DNA from 2 places in the Paenibacillus sp. FSL R5-0887 genome. Region 2 is predicted to be linked to the other one. Evidence: riboswitches for the same ligand, from Rfam matches in the RefSeq annotation. Region 2 holds a riboswitch; the other holds the start of a gene.
What was found. Region 2 has a riboswitch for S-adenosylmethionine ahead of metA (homoserine O-acetyltransferase MetA). Riboswitches for the same ligand answer to the same signal wherever they lie in the genome.
Positions count from the first base shown of each region.

Region 1: it holds a riboswitch for S-adenosylmethionine, as region 2 does, so the genes downstream of both, MKY14_RS16855 (methionine ABC transporter ATP-binding protein) here and metA (homoserine O-acetyltransferase MetA) in region 2, are expected to answer to the same signal.

Region 1 is NZ_JBBOCE010000001.1:3,767,945-3,776,355, forward strand. It holds gene mqnE (aminofutalosine synthase MqnE) at 297-1,403, shown strand; gene MKY14_RS16830 (NAD(P)/FAD-dependent oxidoreductase) at 1,455-2,516, shown strand; gene MKY14_RS16835 (YuzB family protein) at 2,927-3,181, opposite strand; gene MKY14_RS16840 (NifU family protein) at 3,263-3,511, shown strand; gene MKY14_RS16845 (MetQ/NlpA family ABC transporter substrate-binding protein) at 3,671-4,537, opposite strand; gene MKY14_RS16850 (methionine ABC transporter permease) at 4,595-5,224, opposite strand; gene MKY14_RS16855 (methionine ABC transporter ATP-binding protein) at 5,254-6,270, opposite strand; SAM riboswitch class I at 6,372-6,507, opposite strand; gene MKY14_RS16860 (Cthe_2314 family HEPN domain-containing protein) at 6,610-7,344, opposite strand; gene MKY14_RS16865 (COX15/CtaA family protein) at 7,500-8,411, opposite strand, start outside.
Region 2 is NZ_JBBOCE010000002.1:146,358-154,768, reverse strand. It holds gene MKY14_RS18755 (ROK family protein) at 1-267, shown strand, start outside; gene MKY14_RS18750 (HRDC domain-containing protein) at 477-1,493, shown strand; gene corA (magnesium/cobalt transporter CorA) at 1,580-2,515, opposite strand; SAM riboswitch class I at 2,912-3,041, shown strand; gene metA (homoserine O-acetyltransferase MetA) at 3,157-4,077, shown strand; gene MKY14_RS18735 (PLP-dependent transferase) at 4,114-5,286, shown strand; gene mqnC (cyclic dehypoxanthinyl futalosine synthase) at 5,914-7,050, shown strand; gene MKY14_RS18725 (SPFH domain-containing protein) at 7,582-8,411, shown strand, end outside.

The DNA.
Region 1 (8,411 bases), on a different contig from region 2:
GATGCCAATGACGTTTATGCTTGATAAATTCAGTATAACCGACTATTCCGTTACCCTCAAGTCACAACTGCCTTCGGCATGACCCTTCACAGCAAAAAACACCATCAATATCAAGCTGTTGATACCCTTAGGAGAGTAGGTTTATAATAGGGAAGGCACTCTAAGTAAAAATTCGGAAATTTGTCACGGAGGCAAGCTCGCCTCTTTCTTTTCTAGAATGAACAGCTACCACTTGGGTACGTCTGGAATTTATCTTCGAGCAATCTGCTCGTAAACTTTCAGGAGGAAATCATAATATGTCTACTCTTTTTACCCCCCACACGGATGCCCGAATGGCGAACATTATTGATAAGGTTCGCAGCGGCGAAAGATTGAATTTGGAAGATGGCGTTTATTTATATCAAAGCAACGATTTACTTACCATTGGCCAGCTAGCGAATGAAGTCAATATCGCCAAGAATCACAATCGGGTATATTTTATCGAAAACATGAGTCTATATTTCACCAATGTTTGCGAATCGCACTGTGCATTCTGCAATTTCCGCAAAGATGATGGAGAAGAGGGAGCCTATACCCTTTCCGGTCAGGAAATGGTGCAATATGTCGAACAGCATATCCACCCAGGCGTACGTGAATTCCATATTGTTGGTGGCCATAACGACAAGGTTCCCTTCCAATATTATGTGGATTCTTTAAAAGCTTTGAACGAACGTTTCCCTGAGGTTACCTTAAAAGCCTACACTGCCGCTGAAATTGATTTCTTTACCCGTATTAGCGGTTTGAGTATTCGTGAGGTACTGGAACAATTGCGTGCTGCTGGACTGAAAACACTCACCGGTGGTGGTGCAGAAATATTATCCGACCAATATCGTAAAAAAATGCGTGTAGATAAAGCTAATGTGGAAGAATATCTGGAAGTCCATCGGACAGCACATCAGCTTGGGATGAAGACCCATACCACTATGCTGTACGGCTCCATTGAATCTCACGAAGACCGTATCCGCCATATGATGCAAATCCGTGATTTGCAGGACGAAACCAATGGCTTTATGGTATTCATTCCATTGTCCATGCAGCCTAAGAATAAAAACGCTGGCATCATGCGCCGCAACTCTGCTTATGAGGATCTGAAGACCATTGCGATCAGCAGATTGATGTTGGACAATTTCGATCACATCAAAGCATACTTCATTAACATTGGCCCTCAGCTTACTCAAGTCGCGCTGAACTTCGGTGCATCAGATGTGCATGGCACAATTCTAAAAGAACGTATCAGCCACGCAGCTGGCGCCTTAACACCGGAAGGTCTGACTCGCGACGAATTGATCTGGCTAGTGAAAGGTGCTGGACGAATTCCTGTCGAACGTGACACTTTCTATAATGAAGTTAAGGTATACGAATAAGAAGACTACCTGAGATTTGTTATCCCATATTGGAAAGGAAGTTCGGTCAGCATGAGAACAATACTCGTTCTTGGCGGTGGCTACGGCGGCCTAGCCTTAATTCAAGAATTACTCAATAATCATCTTCCTCATGATGTTGAAATTATCTTAATTGACCGAATGCCTTATCAAGGAATCAAAACGGAATATTATGCGCTCGCCGCAGGTACCGTAACTGATTATCACCTGCGCATTCATTTTCCGGTTCACCCCCGGCTTACTGTCCGGTACGGTGAAGTGAGTTCCATTGATTTGGAGAGCAAAATAGTCAGTATGGAGTCCGGTGAGATTGTATCTTATGATCTCCTAGCCATTGCTCTTGGCTGTACCGACAATTACCACAACATCCCTGGTGCTGATCAATATACCTGCAGCATCCAGACCTTTGCTGGTACTCGGGAAACCTACCGCCGTTTAAATGATGTGAAGCCTTACGGAACGATAAACATCGTAGGTGGAGGATTGAGCGGTGTTGAATTAGCCGCAGAGCTTCGGGAAAGCCGTCCAGACCTTAACATCGCTATTCTGGATCGCGGTGAACGTGTTTTGTCTGCCTTTCCGGCAAAGCTGTCACAGTACGTAGAGGAATGGTTTCATCACCATCAGGTGCAAACGCTGGGACGAATCTCTGTATCTCATGTAGAGAAGGATTCGATTTTTAACGGTACCGAGGAAATCCTTTCAGATGTGACAGTATGGACCGCAGGGATTCAACCTGTAAAAGTAGTTCAAGATTTGAATGTGTCGAAGGACCGTGGTGGACGGATTATGCTGGATGAGTATTATCGTATACCGGATTATCCGGAGGTATATGTGATTGGCGACTGTGCCAGTCTGCCATTCGCACCAAGCGCACAAGCCGCTGGAGCACAGGGTGAGCAGGTAGCTCAGGTTATCCAAGCGACCTGGCGCGGTGAGACTCCTAAGCTTCATCCTATTCGCCTGAAGGGTACTTTAGGGTCACTAGGAAAAAAAGCAGGATTCGGACTTATGGGACAACGCTCCGTCAAAGGACGGGTTCCCCGCATCCTCAAGAGCGGAGTGCTCTGGATGTCGAAACGCACTTTAGGATAAGCCTATGATTGGTTCATAAGTATTAAATGAAGCTACTCTCAGATAAACACGAGAGTAGCTTCCTTACGTTATTGGTGCGTATACCCTTCGGACTCAGATGACCTTATTCGCAAATTTTCAGCCTTTGAAGGAGAGTTTCGGACTCCAGTGAAGTTATTGCTTATAATGAGGTTCATTTATGCTGTTTTTCAGGTGAATAGTGACTATGGGGTCCGATAGCAATCCAAATGTAGGAAAACACTCAATATAAGGTCGCCTGAGTCCGGTGGCACCTTCACGGTAGCACCTGCACTCTCCAATATGTTGCCTAATCGATCAAATTGGTGGATTTTGTTCAAGTAAGGTTCCAAAAAGAGGGAGCACTCCATAATTTAGATTATGGAGTGCTCCCTCTTTTTTTCTCGAGAAATTTAGTCAAGATCTATATTAAACCAAGCCTCAAGCTCTTTGATCTTGGCCTCAATTTTCTCTTCTAGCTCTGCAACAGTGTCTGCTGCAATAATGTCACCTTCAACCATGGCGAAAGGCATTAAATAACACTCTCCACAATTGTTCAGACAACCGTATTCAATGACATCATAATCTGGATTTTCCTCCAGCTTATGCATTAGCTTGTCTGTTCCGTGACCCATGTTGCTGGAACAAAATTCAATAATTGGTCTCATGATGATCTCCCTATTCCGCCTAACCATTTTATTTTTTAACTTTTTGTACTATAATGAACTTACGAAAGGAGTGATTGAGAAATGAGTGAGAATGCACAAAGCACCGAAATGTATGATGAAGTACTAGAAGTGCTGGATAAGCTTCGTCCGTTCCTGCAGCGCGATGGCGGTGACGTAGAACTGGTCGATGTGGAAGACGGCATCGTTAAGTTGAAACTTATGGGTGCCTGCGGCAGCTGCCCAAGCTCCACGATCACCTTGAAAGCCGGGATTGAACGCGCCCTCCTTGAAGAAGTAGAAGGCGTTGAAGAAGTAGTTCAAGTATTCTAAATCCCGTTCAATAACCCTCCCGATTCTCCTGTATAGGAGATCGGGATTTTCTTATTATAGAGGATTTAACATTCTCTCACAACCTTAGAACATAAAAACCCGCAAGCCAACTTGGCTGCGGGTTCTTGTTATGACTATAGACGTATTTAGCTTCATTCCTTAAAACGCTGGAATGATCGCACCTTCGTACTTTTCTTCAATGAAAGCTTTAGCTTCTGGAGAATTCAGGGCAGCAACCAGCTTTTTGATGGCTTCGGAATCTTTATTGTCTTGACGGGTTACCAAAATGTTAGCATAAGGGGAATCTACACCCTCGATGAACAATGCATCTTTAGTTGGCACAAGACCAGCGTCTAGTGCAAAGTTCGTGTTGATCAAAGCAAGGTCTACCTCATCCAGTTGACGTGGGAGCATAGCAGCTTCCAACTCAATGATGTCGAGATTTTTCTTGTTTTCAGTGATATCTGCTTTTGTTGCAGCAATGTTTGTATCATCTTTCAAGGTAATCAGACCATTTTTTGCAAGTAGGATTAGTGCACGGCCACCATTAGTAGCATCGTTCGGAATGGCAACTTTTGCACCATCAGCCAACTCATCGATCGATTTGATTTTTTTGGAATAAGCTCCAAAAGGTTCAACGTGAACGGATGCAACAGAGACCAGGTCGGTTTTATTATTTTTGTTTTGGTCATCCAGATACGGTTGGTGTTGGAAAAAGTTAGCGTCTAACTCCTTCTCATCAAGCTGCACGTTAGGTTGAATATAGTCAGTGAATTCTTTGATTTCAAGTGTAATTCCATCTTTTTCAAGCAATGGAGCAATAGCCTTCAAAATTTCAGCATGAGGAACAGGTGAGGCACCAATAACCAATTTCACTGGATCTTTAGTAGGTTCACTTGTTGCTTCTGCGTTTGGTGCTGTTGTAGCAGCCGAGCTCCCAGCATTATTAGATGCATTGTTGTTACCGCAAGCCGCAAGCACCGCAACCAGTGTCAGGCTAAAAAATGTAAGTAGTACTTTTTTCATTGTAAATCCCCCTCTAATCTATATTTTGTATTGAATAAGGATATATATGGATGTACCTTATTTCCGTGTGTAATGTTTTACGAGTCGGTCACCGGCCATTTGTAGCAATTGCACCAGTACGACAATAAATACTATAGAAACAATCATAATCTCCGTCTCATAGCGGTGGTAGCCGTAACGAATCGCCAAGTCACCTAATCCGCCGCCCCCAACCATACCAGCCATTGCTGTATAGGAGACCAGTGTAACCAGTGTGATCGTAACTCCAGCGAGCAGACCTGGACGAGCTTCTGGCAAAAGAACACGCATAACGATTTGGTTCGTCGATGCTCCCATACCTTGTGCGGCTTCGATGACTCCGCGGTCTACCTCTCTTAACGACGTCTCTACCAAGCGGGCAAAAAACGGAGCTGCACCAATCACCAGAGGTGGAATCGTACCGAGTACACCAATGGAGGTTCCAACAACGGCTTTGCTGAAAGGAATTAGAGCCACCATCAAAATGATAAAGGGTACGGAACGTAGAATATTTACAAGTAATGATAAGACCGAGTAAGTTACTCTGATTACTATACTATTCGATTTCCCCCATAAATACAATAAAATTCCGAGTGGTAAACCAAGAATAATTGTGAACAATCCGGAAAAAAATATCATTTTTATAGTAGCAACCGTAGCATCCATCATTTCTTGCCAATTTAGATCTGCAAAATTCATTACGAAATCACCTCCACATCAAGGCCTTGAGCAATTAGCCTGGAGATCGTTACAGCAATCGCCTCAGCTGGCCCTTCGAACCGCACAATCATCTGTCCATAAGGCACATCTTTAATCGTTGAGATGGTACCATGTAAGATTGCAAAGCTTACACCCGTATCACGCACGACATCGGATAGTGCCGAGCCGTATGTTTTTTCTCCGAAAAAAGTAATTTTGACAGCTTTAGAGTTATCCCCGGCAGCAGCATCAAGCGCCACTCGAAGAGGTCCTTCATTCTGTGTCTCACTGCGGATGAAATCGCGTGTAACCTCATGCTGCGGCTTGAGAAATACCTCTGTAACTTTGCCTTGCTCAACAATCCCACCACCATGAATGACCGCGACACGGTCGCAGATGCTCTGGATTACATGCATTTCATGTGTGATCAGCACAATGGTCAAATGGAATCTTTTATTAATATCGAGCAGCAGCTTAAGAATGGAGTCCGTTGTCTGGGGATCAAGCGCAGAAGTGGCCTCGTCACACAGCAGCACATCAGGGTCACTGGCTAGTGCCCGGGCGATGCCGACCCGCTGCTTTTGTCCTCCAGATAACTGAGAAGGAAACTTATCTTTATGTTCTTCAAGCCCAACTAGAGCGAGCAGGTCTTTGACTTTTGTATCAATAGCTGTTCTCGACGTACCTGCAAGGCGCAGTGGAAAGGCAATATTATCGTACACGGTCGCTGAAGACAGCAAATTGAAATGTTGAAAAATCATCCCAATCTTGCGCCGCTGTTCCTGCAGCTGACCTTGGTTAAGACTGGTTAGCTCAACACCGTCTACCCAGACCTCTCCTTCTGTCGGACGTTCCAACAGATTAATGCAACGGATCAATGTACTTTTCCCGGCTCCAGAGTGGCCGATGACTCCGAATATTTCACCTTTCTCGATGGACAGATTCAATCCAGAAAGTGCTGTTGCCGCATTACTCCCTTTTCCATAAACCTTTGTTATCCCTTTTAGATTAATCAACTCTCGTCGCCCCCCTTTATACTTCACTTATTCTATACAAAAAAACCTCCAACGATCGATGCAGATCGCAAGAGGCTCTGTGGGTTTATTAAGACAATGCCTTCTCATCTGCCAACGACCGCAACCTGCGCCATTGTAGGAATTAGCACCATGACATTTGTACAACGCTTCCCGCGCTGGATACAAATCGGTTGCCGGGCTTCATCGGGCCTATCCCTCCGCCGCTCTCGATAAGATAAAGTTATGAAATTATATTTTTTCTGAAATCGTACATACTTTAATGCAAGCATAAGTATAGTGAGTTTATCTATTTTTGTCAAAAGGAAATATATTGAACAATTACGATTTTATGCTCTTTACCTTGCTTATTTCCTTACGCAGCTGTTCATTGCTGTAGCTGAATGCCGCGATTAATGTCTTACAGTTCATTTCGAGCGATTGTTTTAAATCCTCAAGATGGCTATCCAGATCCTCGAGCTGAATTTTGTCATGCAGACCTTGGTGCCGCTGCCACAAATCATCCTGCATTTCGGAATTCATATAATGAATTTCAGCATTTCTGCGCTTGCGTAAATTCTCCAATGGATCGCGGTAGGAGTTCTTAATCTCTTCCAGTTGATCCGCTAATGCAGGATGCACATTCAATAATTGAAGCTGACGCAGCACTGTAAAGTAAGAAAAGTGCGTTTTTAATTTGGATGTTTTGAGATCATAAAAATGATTCAGTACCGTCCCAAGCTTGTCCAGAAGAGAGAAAACCCGGATAAAGCCATCTTTATAAAAATAAACATAACGTGCATAATCGCCCTGTTCCACCGGTGTCATATCATCCATATAACCCGCAATCACTAATTTCCGGTAAAAAGCGGCCGCGAACCAACTTTGCTCCAGTTCATCCAGAGAGGAAATCAGCCCACGTGTCCAAATCTCCAGCTTGCGGTATTCATGGTCATTATCCTCATGGGCACTCATTTCCTTGCGCAGCAATGCTGCAAAAGTGGCCATATTCTCCATCGCATCAGCCAACACACCGCTGTTCTTTCGAGGCGGCTCTCCAAGTAATACCCGCAGCATATCCCAGTCCTCCTAAAGTTTTGTTCAGCGTCTGCTTCCATGGACTGCTTCGTACAAAACTCGCGACGTAAGCATCGGCCAATCAGCTCCACGATATACCGATTTCCACTTTATTATTCCGCGGGTGAAGCACCTCTATCCACGGAGGGAATGTTCTACCAAGGCGGTGGAATCATTGGGCTCGTTACATTTTTTCCAGACACGACACTACTCGCGCGATTTAGCTGCCAGACTCTTACACTCATATAACATAAGACACCAAACAAACTGGCAATCAGTAAAATATGAGCCAAAGCGGCAAATATGTACAGCCTTTCATTATCTAGAGTGTAAACCACAGCCGCCCCACTAAATACCTGCATCAAGCATAACAGCACTGCAGCTATACCTAGCGCTCTAAGCTCTGGATAATCCTTATGTTTCCAAAATGCTAAATGCCCAAGCAGCGCAGTAAGCATGAATAAGATTAAAGCCGCAATCCGATGCGTAAAAACAACACCTACACCTCCGGAAAGCTCCGGAACCCATTCTCCATTACAAAGCGGCCAACCCGAACACCCGCCTTGTGAATCCGTATGACTTACAAAGGCTCCAATATACACGACAATATAAGAATAGATGGCAGTAAAACAGGTTAAATTGCGAAAAGCCTTACTTACGGGCTTCTTTTGAGCCTCCAGCTTATGATCATATTCACGTGCTTCATGCCATCTCTTGGTTCCAAGAGCCAACATCATAGCGCTTGAAAAGGCGATCAAAGAAAAACCCATATGCAACGCCATTACAGCAGCGGATTGGGATTTAATTACTGCAAGCGCTCCCATACCACCTTGAACGATGACGAATACTAAGGTCATAAATGCATATCCCAGCAAATCGCGCCGCGTACGAGCATAACGCCAAAAAGCAAACATCGAGGCAAGTGAGAATAACCCTGCCAAACCGCTAAACAAGCGATGGGTGTATTCAATCATCGAGCCTATAGTATAAGCCGGAATTAATTTTCCATGACAGAGCGGCCATTCATTTCCGCATTCCAAGCCCGATCCAGTCTTCGTCACTACCGC
Region 2 (8,411 bases):
ATGGAAGCTCATTATCTTGCACATGCACTTATGAATTACGTGTTGATTCTGTCTCCCGAAAAAATCGTAATGGGCGGTGGTGTCATGAAGCAAAGCCACTTGTTCCCGCTAATTCGTACCAAGCTGCAGGAGCTGCTGAAGGGTTATGTTCAGCATCCAGCGCTCAATACCGACATCGATAATTATGTTGTGCCACCGCAGCTTGGAGATAATGCAGGACTTGCAGGTGCGATTGGACTGGCAACTTTAGCTTTGGCAAGGAACTAGTATAAAAAGATATTGACTGTTAGGAAATATATGGTATTGTGGATCTAACAGTATAGCATTTAATGAGGGAGCACCTCTTTCACGTTTATCGTGAGAGTGGTGCTTTTTTGCGTTTTCCGAGTCTGACAGTGTGGGATTCACATCAGCGAATAAGTAGCTCAGACCGGTAGGTATAGTGCTTGCTGAAGACTAGAAAGGCAGGGATGAATATGCAAATTGTATTTATGAATCGCTTATCCAGAATATCTGGGGTGGATCAAGAGGTGTTCGCTCAGCTATGGATTGGAGAGGAAGAAGGAGTGTGGAGCCTGGGCTGGCGTGATTTTTCAGGCGGTGAGGAAACACAGGAGCATTTGTGGTACGCGGGTGGTTCATGGAATGAAATGCTTTGTGTTTACAGGCATGAGCTGGCGGTGAAGATGGGGGATGGCTATCGGCCGTTGATTGATGGCGTATTTCATGAAGAAGACGGCCTTACCGGGCGTAATCAGGAGCAGCTAAGGCTGCAATATTACAGTGAATATAATGGGAACGAAGCTATATATGAGGAGTTATGTGCTTGGCGCCGCAGCCGAGCTTCTAGTGAACGGAAAGCCCCTTACATTCTTGCCAGCAATCGTTTGTTACGTTTGATAAGCACTTTCTTGCCACATACACCAGAGGAGCTGCTGCAGATCCCTGGTGTAGGGGAAGGAAAGGCAGCCCAATATGGCACGGATTGGTTGGCTATAACCTCTACGGCTGCAAGGGAACATTCCTTTCCTTTGAATTGGGTACACCAAGAAATTGAGGAGGATTCTTTTGTATCCTGGCTCTATAAACAGAAAGAGGTCAAATATAAGAAACAGCTAGAAAGACTGCGATTACGGCGAATTCTGCTGCAAGGGATCGAGAATGGGTTAGGGTTAGAACAGCTTAAGGTGAACAGTGGAGTGAACCGTCGCGAACTGATTGAAGCGGTAGAGGAGCTGGAAAGAGAAGGTTATTGCGTGGAGAAACTGATCGAGGTAGAACTGAAAAATGTGCCGCAGAATGAGCAGGAGTCGATATGGAATGCCTATGCAGAGGTTGGAGATCTTTTTCTAAAGCCAGTGCTGCATAAGGTGTATGGGGAGGATTTTTCAGCAGCAGAAGGGCTGGATAGCTATTATGAACGTCTGCGGCTGATCCGCATTCGTTTCCGGCGGGAGCAAGCTCCTAAAGTGGGCATGGTGACCAGTTTCTAGTAGCTTTTTATCATATCAAAAAGACGAAGGCTTCCTTACACCATAGGGTTAAAGGGCCTTCGTCTTGCCTATTCGTCCGTTTATTTTCATAGCCATTCTTTCTTGCGGAATACATACAGCATCCCACAGCCTAACGTCAACATTAGACCTATAACGGCAAAATAACCGTATTTCGTATGCAATTCCGGCATATGATCAAAGTTCATCCCATAGATTCCGGTAATTACGGTCAAAGGCATGAATATCGTTGTAATCGCGGTAAATACTCTCATAATTTCATTGGCGCGGTTGGCGATACTGGATTGGTAGGCCTCACGTAAGTTGCCCATGAGATCGCGGTACGTCTCAAAGGTTTCGGATATTTTAACTGCATTTTCATAAATGTCGCTAAAGTATTTCTGCAGCTGATCATCAATCAGACGGAGGTCTTTTTTATTCAGGGTATTGATAACCTCTTTCTGTGGTCCCAGCATCTTCTTTAACCATAAGATCTCACTTCGCAGACCGATAATCTCACTCAAATGAGATTTCTTGGTATGCATTAGGATATCCTCTTCAAGCTTCTCAATCCGGGCTTCAATTCGGTCACCTACGGAGAAATAATTATCTACGACAAGGTCGATAAGCAGGTAAAGGAATTGGTCGGGTTCGCTAACCTCTTGTTCCCATAACATGGGCTTCAGGACGCGTAGCTCGTGAATCTTTTGTTTCGTTACAGTAATAATATAATGTCTGCCCAAGAATATATTGAGCGCCCGCAGGAAGATTTCCTCATCATCAAAGCGGATGCTGTTTACAACAATAAAGTAATGACTTTCGTATATTTCGATCTTTGGACGTTGATCCTCTTCACTAAGGCAATCCTCAACAGCGAGATCATGCAGGTTGAACAGGGGCTGAAGCAGCTCCAAATCCTCCACATCTGCATCAATCCAATAGAACCCTTCTGTTGGGGGTGTCAATGTTTCATCAATTTCATCAATAGGTGTAAAAACCCCTGCATTCACCAGCCGGATTTTCATCTGATTCCACTCCTTCTATCCCCGGGTCTTCACCAGGGACTGCTAATTAAGCACAGAGAAAAAATCAGCTTGGCCGGCGTTACAATCAATACAAGAGGCCGAATGACGATTCGAGGGCATGAAGAAGAACTGCTCCCGCCGCCGGCAAGCTGATGATTATCCTGTGTGGTTGCTCATTCTGTACACTTAATTGCGAGCTCGGGTCGCCTTCCATTCTTCTTCTCACCTCTTCTTTTCGTTCAGGTATGAAATACTTGTCTAGTATAACAACGGAGTATGCCTCTTTCAAGCAAATTTATTGTTACTTTGAGGCTACTTCAGCATTGTATGGACTTGACGAAAAGGAGGTTCATGATTTAAAGTAAATTTTAAAGAAATTTAATTGAATACAGCTAAATCTTATCAAGAGCAGGTGGAGGGACTAGCCCTATGAAACCCGGCAACCGGCGTGTGAACGCACGGTGCTAATTCTTGCGGAACTTTGCTGACGACTAAACCTCGTCCAAAAGTTTCTGGCAGATGAGAGAGGCGCATATGACTGTAGATATGACCTTTCTCGTTTTCCGAGAAAGGTCTTTTTATTGTTCAGAAAGCCGCGATGTGACATCATAACCTAAATACAGTTAAGGAGTGGAAAGACAATGCCAATTAAAATTCCCGACAGTTTACCAGCAAAAGAAATACTATCCGGTGAAAATATTTTTGTGATGGATGATAGTTTGGCTTTCCATCAGGATATCCGTCCACTAAGGATTGCTATTCTGAATCTCATGCCGACTAAAGAAACGACGGAGACTCAATTGCTGCGTTTAATAGGAAATTCACCGCTACAGGTTGACGTTACCTTGCTGCATCCACGCTCACATACTTCTAAGAATACTTCTGCTGAGCATTTGAGAAGCTTTTACAAAACTTTTGACGAGATCAGCCACCGCCGTTTGGATGGTCTTATTGTTACAGGAGCACCCGTAGAGCAAATGGAGTTTGAGGAAGTATCCTATTGGGAAGAGCTAAAAGAGATTTTTGAATGGAGCAAGGATAACGTGACCTCGACCATGCATATCTGTTGGGCGGCACAGGCAGGGTTGTATCATCATTTTGGTGTTCGTAAAGTGGCTTTGCCTGAAAAATGTTTTGGAGTATTCTCCCATACGATTAATCAAAATAACATTAAATTGCTGCGCGGCTTTGACGAGGTATTCCATGTACCGCATTCCCGTCATACCGATGTCTCCCGCGAAGATATTGAGAGCAATCCAGATCTGCAGATTCTGGCGGAATCCGAAGAAGCTGGTATGTATCTAGTAGCTACGACCGACGGCAAACAAATATTTGTGACCGGACATTCCGAATACGATCCATTATCCTTGAAATGGGAATATGATCGTGATTTGGAGAGGGGCATGGAGATGGCCTTGCCGAAACACTATTTCCCTAAAGATGATCCAGAACGAACACCTCCTGCAGTGTGGCGTGCACATGCCAACTTATTATTCTCTAATTGGCTCAATTACTATGTATATCAAGAGACACCTTACGATATCGACCCGATTGTTTATTAAGATCAGCGCTACATTACAATTTAGGAGGCATTTATCATGGACGACAAACTTAGGATTGAAAGCAGACTGGCACAAATAGGTTCACAAGAAGATCCGGCTACCGGAGCCATTAATTTTCCTATCTATAATGCTACGGCATTCCGTCACCCGAAGCTTGGGCAGAGCACAGGTTTCGATTATAGCCGTACCAAAAGTCCAACCCGTTCCGTACTAGAGAATGCGGCTGCGGAATTGGAGTCTGGTGATGCAGGTTTTGCCTGTAGTTCTGGGATGGCAGCTATTCAAACCATATTTACCCTGTTTGGGCAAGGCGATCACTTGATCGTTTCGCTGGATCTTTACGGCGGGACCTATCGTTTGTTGGAACGAATTATGTCCAAGTTTGGAATCACTGCTTCCTATGTAGATACGAATGATTTGGATGCGCTTGAGGCTTCACGCCTTCCAAATACGAAGGCGATATTTATTGAAACGCCAACGAATCCTTTGATGATGGTTACGGATATTGCAGCCGTTGCTACTTGGGCCCGTCATCATGGGCTGCTCACAATTGTAGACAATACACTGCTGACTCCATTTTTACAGCGTCCTCTGGAATTAGGTGCAGACATTGTAGTCCATAGTGCTACCAAATATTTGGGCGGACACAATGATGTTCTTGCTGGTCTTATTGTATCTAAAGGGGCTGAATTATCCGCTGAAATAGCGATTCTACATAACTCTATTGGCGCTGTGCTTGGGCCAACAGACAGTTATCAGCTGATGAGAGGCATGAAGACACTGGCCCTGCGTATGGAACGGCACGAGAGTAATGCGCTAGCAATTGCCCGCTATCTACAAGAGCATCCGGCGATTGCGGAAGTGTTCCATCCAGGCCTGCCGGATCATCCGGGATATGAAATCCAGAATCGCCAGTCCTCGGGCAATACCGGAATTTTTTCTTTCAAATTAAAAGATGCCAGATACGTAGAACCTCTGCTTCGTCATATCCGGCTTATTGCCTTCGCGGAGAGCCTCGGCGGGGTTGAATCGCTAATGACCTATCCTGCAGTACAGACGCATGCCGATATTCCTGTGGAAATTCGGAATGCGGTGGGTGTAGATGATCGATTGCTGCGCTTCTCGGTTGGCATTGAACATGCGGAGGATCTAATTGCTGATCTTGGTCATGCTTTGGAGGCTGCGCGGGCGGAAATCGAAACGAAGTAAAAGTAACGGCAACCCAGATCGGCACCGAATTGCTGGAAAATATCGAGGATCTATCTCAACGTTGATTTAGAGCTGGTGTTGGACGAAGGATGAAATAGAGCTGTCTCATAAGCCGGGAATTGGCTGCTGGGATAGCTCTTCTTTTTGGACTTTTTGCTATTGGACACAGCTGACCTTAGACACAGCATTATTACACATTTGGAATGTTAACGGACTCCACAGCAGCTATTGCGCTAAAAACCTGCCTTCATGAGTCTCTTGTCAAGGAATAGCGTCGCTGGAGTCCATAACTATGCTCCAAAGGCTAAATACTAACTAATAACGTCATCTGTGTCCGGCAGCCTCCAGGAATTTTGATTCACCGGGTGCAGGCAGCAATGTAAGGACTCTTTCTGCTAGATGGTATCTTGTTGAGAAAGTAAAAAGTTTTTCAAGCTGTTCAGATTGTGATACGATGAGGAAATGAACTGTTCATTTATTAAAATATAAGGTATAAGTTACATACTGTACTTTATCCTTATGTTACTACGAGAAACGGTTGTTATCTCTAAAGGACGACAACGTTATTTTTCTTGTGATTTTGTGAATCTACCATATCCCTAAGGGTTTAAAAGGAGGATGCGAACGATGAGTGCGATAGATCTTATTTTGGATAAAGCCCTGCGGGGTGACCGTCTCCAATTGGAAGATACCATCCGACTATTCGAGAGCAACGAAATTGAGAAAATGGGTGCTGCTGCAAACACTATTATGGAACGCTGGCATCCGGACCCGTTAGCCACATTTGTAATTGGCCGTAATATTAACTATACGAATGTATGTGATGTGTACTGCCGTTTTTGTGCTTTTTACCGCAGACCAGGCTCGGATGAAGGCTATGTGCTGCCAGATGAAACGATTTATCAAAAAATTGCTGAAACGATTGCTGTTAATGGTACAGAAATTCTTATGCAAGGTGGAACTAATCCTAACCTTCCATTTAGCTACTATACAGATATACTGCGCGGAATTAAGCAACGTTTCCCTGAGATTACAATGCACTCCTTCTCTCCTGCGGAGATTATGAAGATGAAAGAAGTATCAGGATTACCGTTGGAACAAGTGGTTCGTGAAATTCATGCTGCGGGTCTGGATTCCTTGCCAGGCGGAGGCGCAGAAATTCTTGATGACCGTACACGCCGCAAAATCAGCCGGCTAAAAGGCTCGTGGCGCGAGTGGATGGATGTAATGCAGACAGCACATAAAGTGGGTATGAATACAACAGCAACAATGGTGATTGGGCTTGGAGAAAGTATGGAAGAACGAGCTTTGCACTTACTACGTGTACGTGAGGCTCAGGATGAGTGTATTGCCAACAAATATGATTCTGAAGGTTTCTTGGCCTTTATCTCATGGACATTCCAGCCGGACAATACCAACCTGAAGCTGGACAGACAAACGCCTGAGGAATATCTGAAGACGGTAGCGATCAGCCGCCTTGTGTTGGATAATATTAAGAACTTCCAATCTTCTTGGGTCACTATGGGGCCAGAGGTCGGCAAGCTCTCCTTGCAATATGGCTGCAACGATTTCGGCAGCACAATGATTGAAGAGAACGTAGTATCTTCTGCGGGTGCGACTTACAAGGTAAACATCGAGTCGATTACTCAGCTGATTCGCGAAGCAGGCAAAGTTCCAGCACAGCGGAATACACGTTATGATATTCTGCGGGTGTTCGATGATCCTAATGCGAAGATTGATAATGATTTTGTAATGCAGAACTAATATATATTAATTATTAATCAACGCTTGATGCTTGTTAATCCTTAAGTGGATTACTGAGCATCAAGCGTTTTTTTTGTAAGGTTAGGATTACGATCATTAGCAAGCCTTATTGCAGAACACATCTGAATCTTCGCTTGTTATATCATCCGCTAGGCGTACGGACCCAGTGGACCTTAATTGCAAATTCAGCGCTTCTTGAGTCGGGGTTCGGACCCCAGCGACGCTATTCCTTGAAAAGAGCCCCATATAGGCTGGTTTTTAGTGCAATAGCGACTGTGGGGTCCGATAGCATAGGGAAAATCGGAAAATGTGGCGTATAAGAGCATCAGTGTCCGATAGAGCTGAAGTATACGAACAATTTGAACTAAGGTTTACTACACAAACTAAGGTTGCCGTGGAATAAGCCTTTTAAACGAAGCTTTATATAAATGTGAACATGAATTCATTTTTTATTTCTTTTTATCCATTCACATTATTATCCAAAAGTGATATCATAATCATATCAAAAGAATATCTAGTGGGGGTGCTTTTATGAAAGAGAAAACGCTTCGTCCTGTCAGTGGATTTTGGGTTCTCGCCTTAATTGCAGTTTGTTTAGCTGGGGGAATTTATGGTGCGGTTCAAGAGTATGTCGCAGTGCCAGTCATTCTGTTCGTTGTAGCTGGGGTATTATGTACAAGTGTTACGGTTGTGCAGCCCAATAAGTCGGTTGTAGTTACCTTTTTCGGGCAATATGTAGGGACTATCGTGACAAGTGGCTTGTTTGCAGTCATTCCATTCAGTTTGCGCAAGACGGTTTCCCTCCGCGTACGTAACTTTAACAGTGTCAAGCTGAAGGTTAATGATGTGGAAGGGAATCCGATTGAAATTGCTGCAGTTATCGTATTTAAGGTAATTAACTCTGCAAAAGCGCTTTTTGATGTAGATAAATATATGGCGTTTGTGGAAATTCAAAGTGAAACAGCGCTGCGTCATGTGGCCAGTAAATACCCGTATGATAACTTCAATGAATCGGGCATGTCCCTGCGGGCCAATGCAGATGAGATTGCTAAAGAATTGGCAACCGAGCTGCAAGAACGTTTGTCGATATCTGGTGTAGAGGTCATTGAAGCGCGGCTCACACACTTGGCTTATTCCACAGAGATTGCCAGTACAATGTTGCAACGTCAGCAAGCATCTGCAATTCTGTCCGCTCGTCAAATCATTGTTGAAGGCGCCGTGGGCATGGTCGATATGGCGATTAAACAGCTAAAAGAGAGTGGCGTGGTTGAGCTTGATGAGGAACGCAAAGCGGCGATGATTAATAATCTGATGGTTGCGATCGTGTCGGAGCGCGGAGCGAGTCCGGTCATTAACGCCGG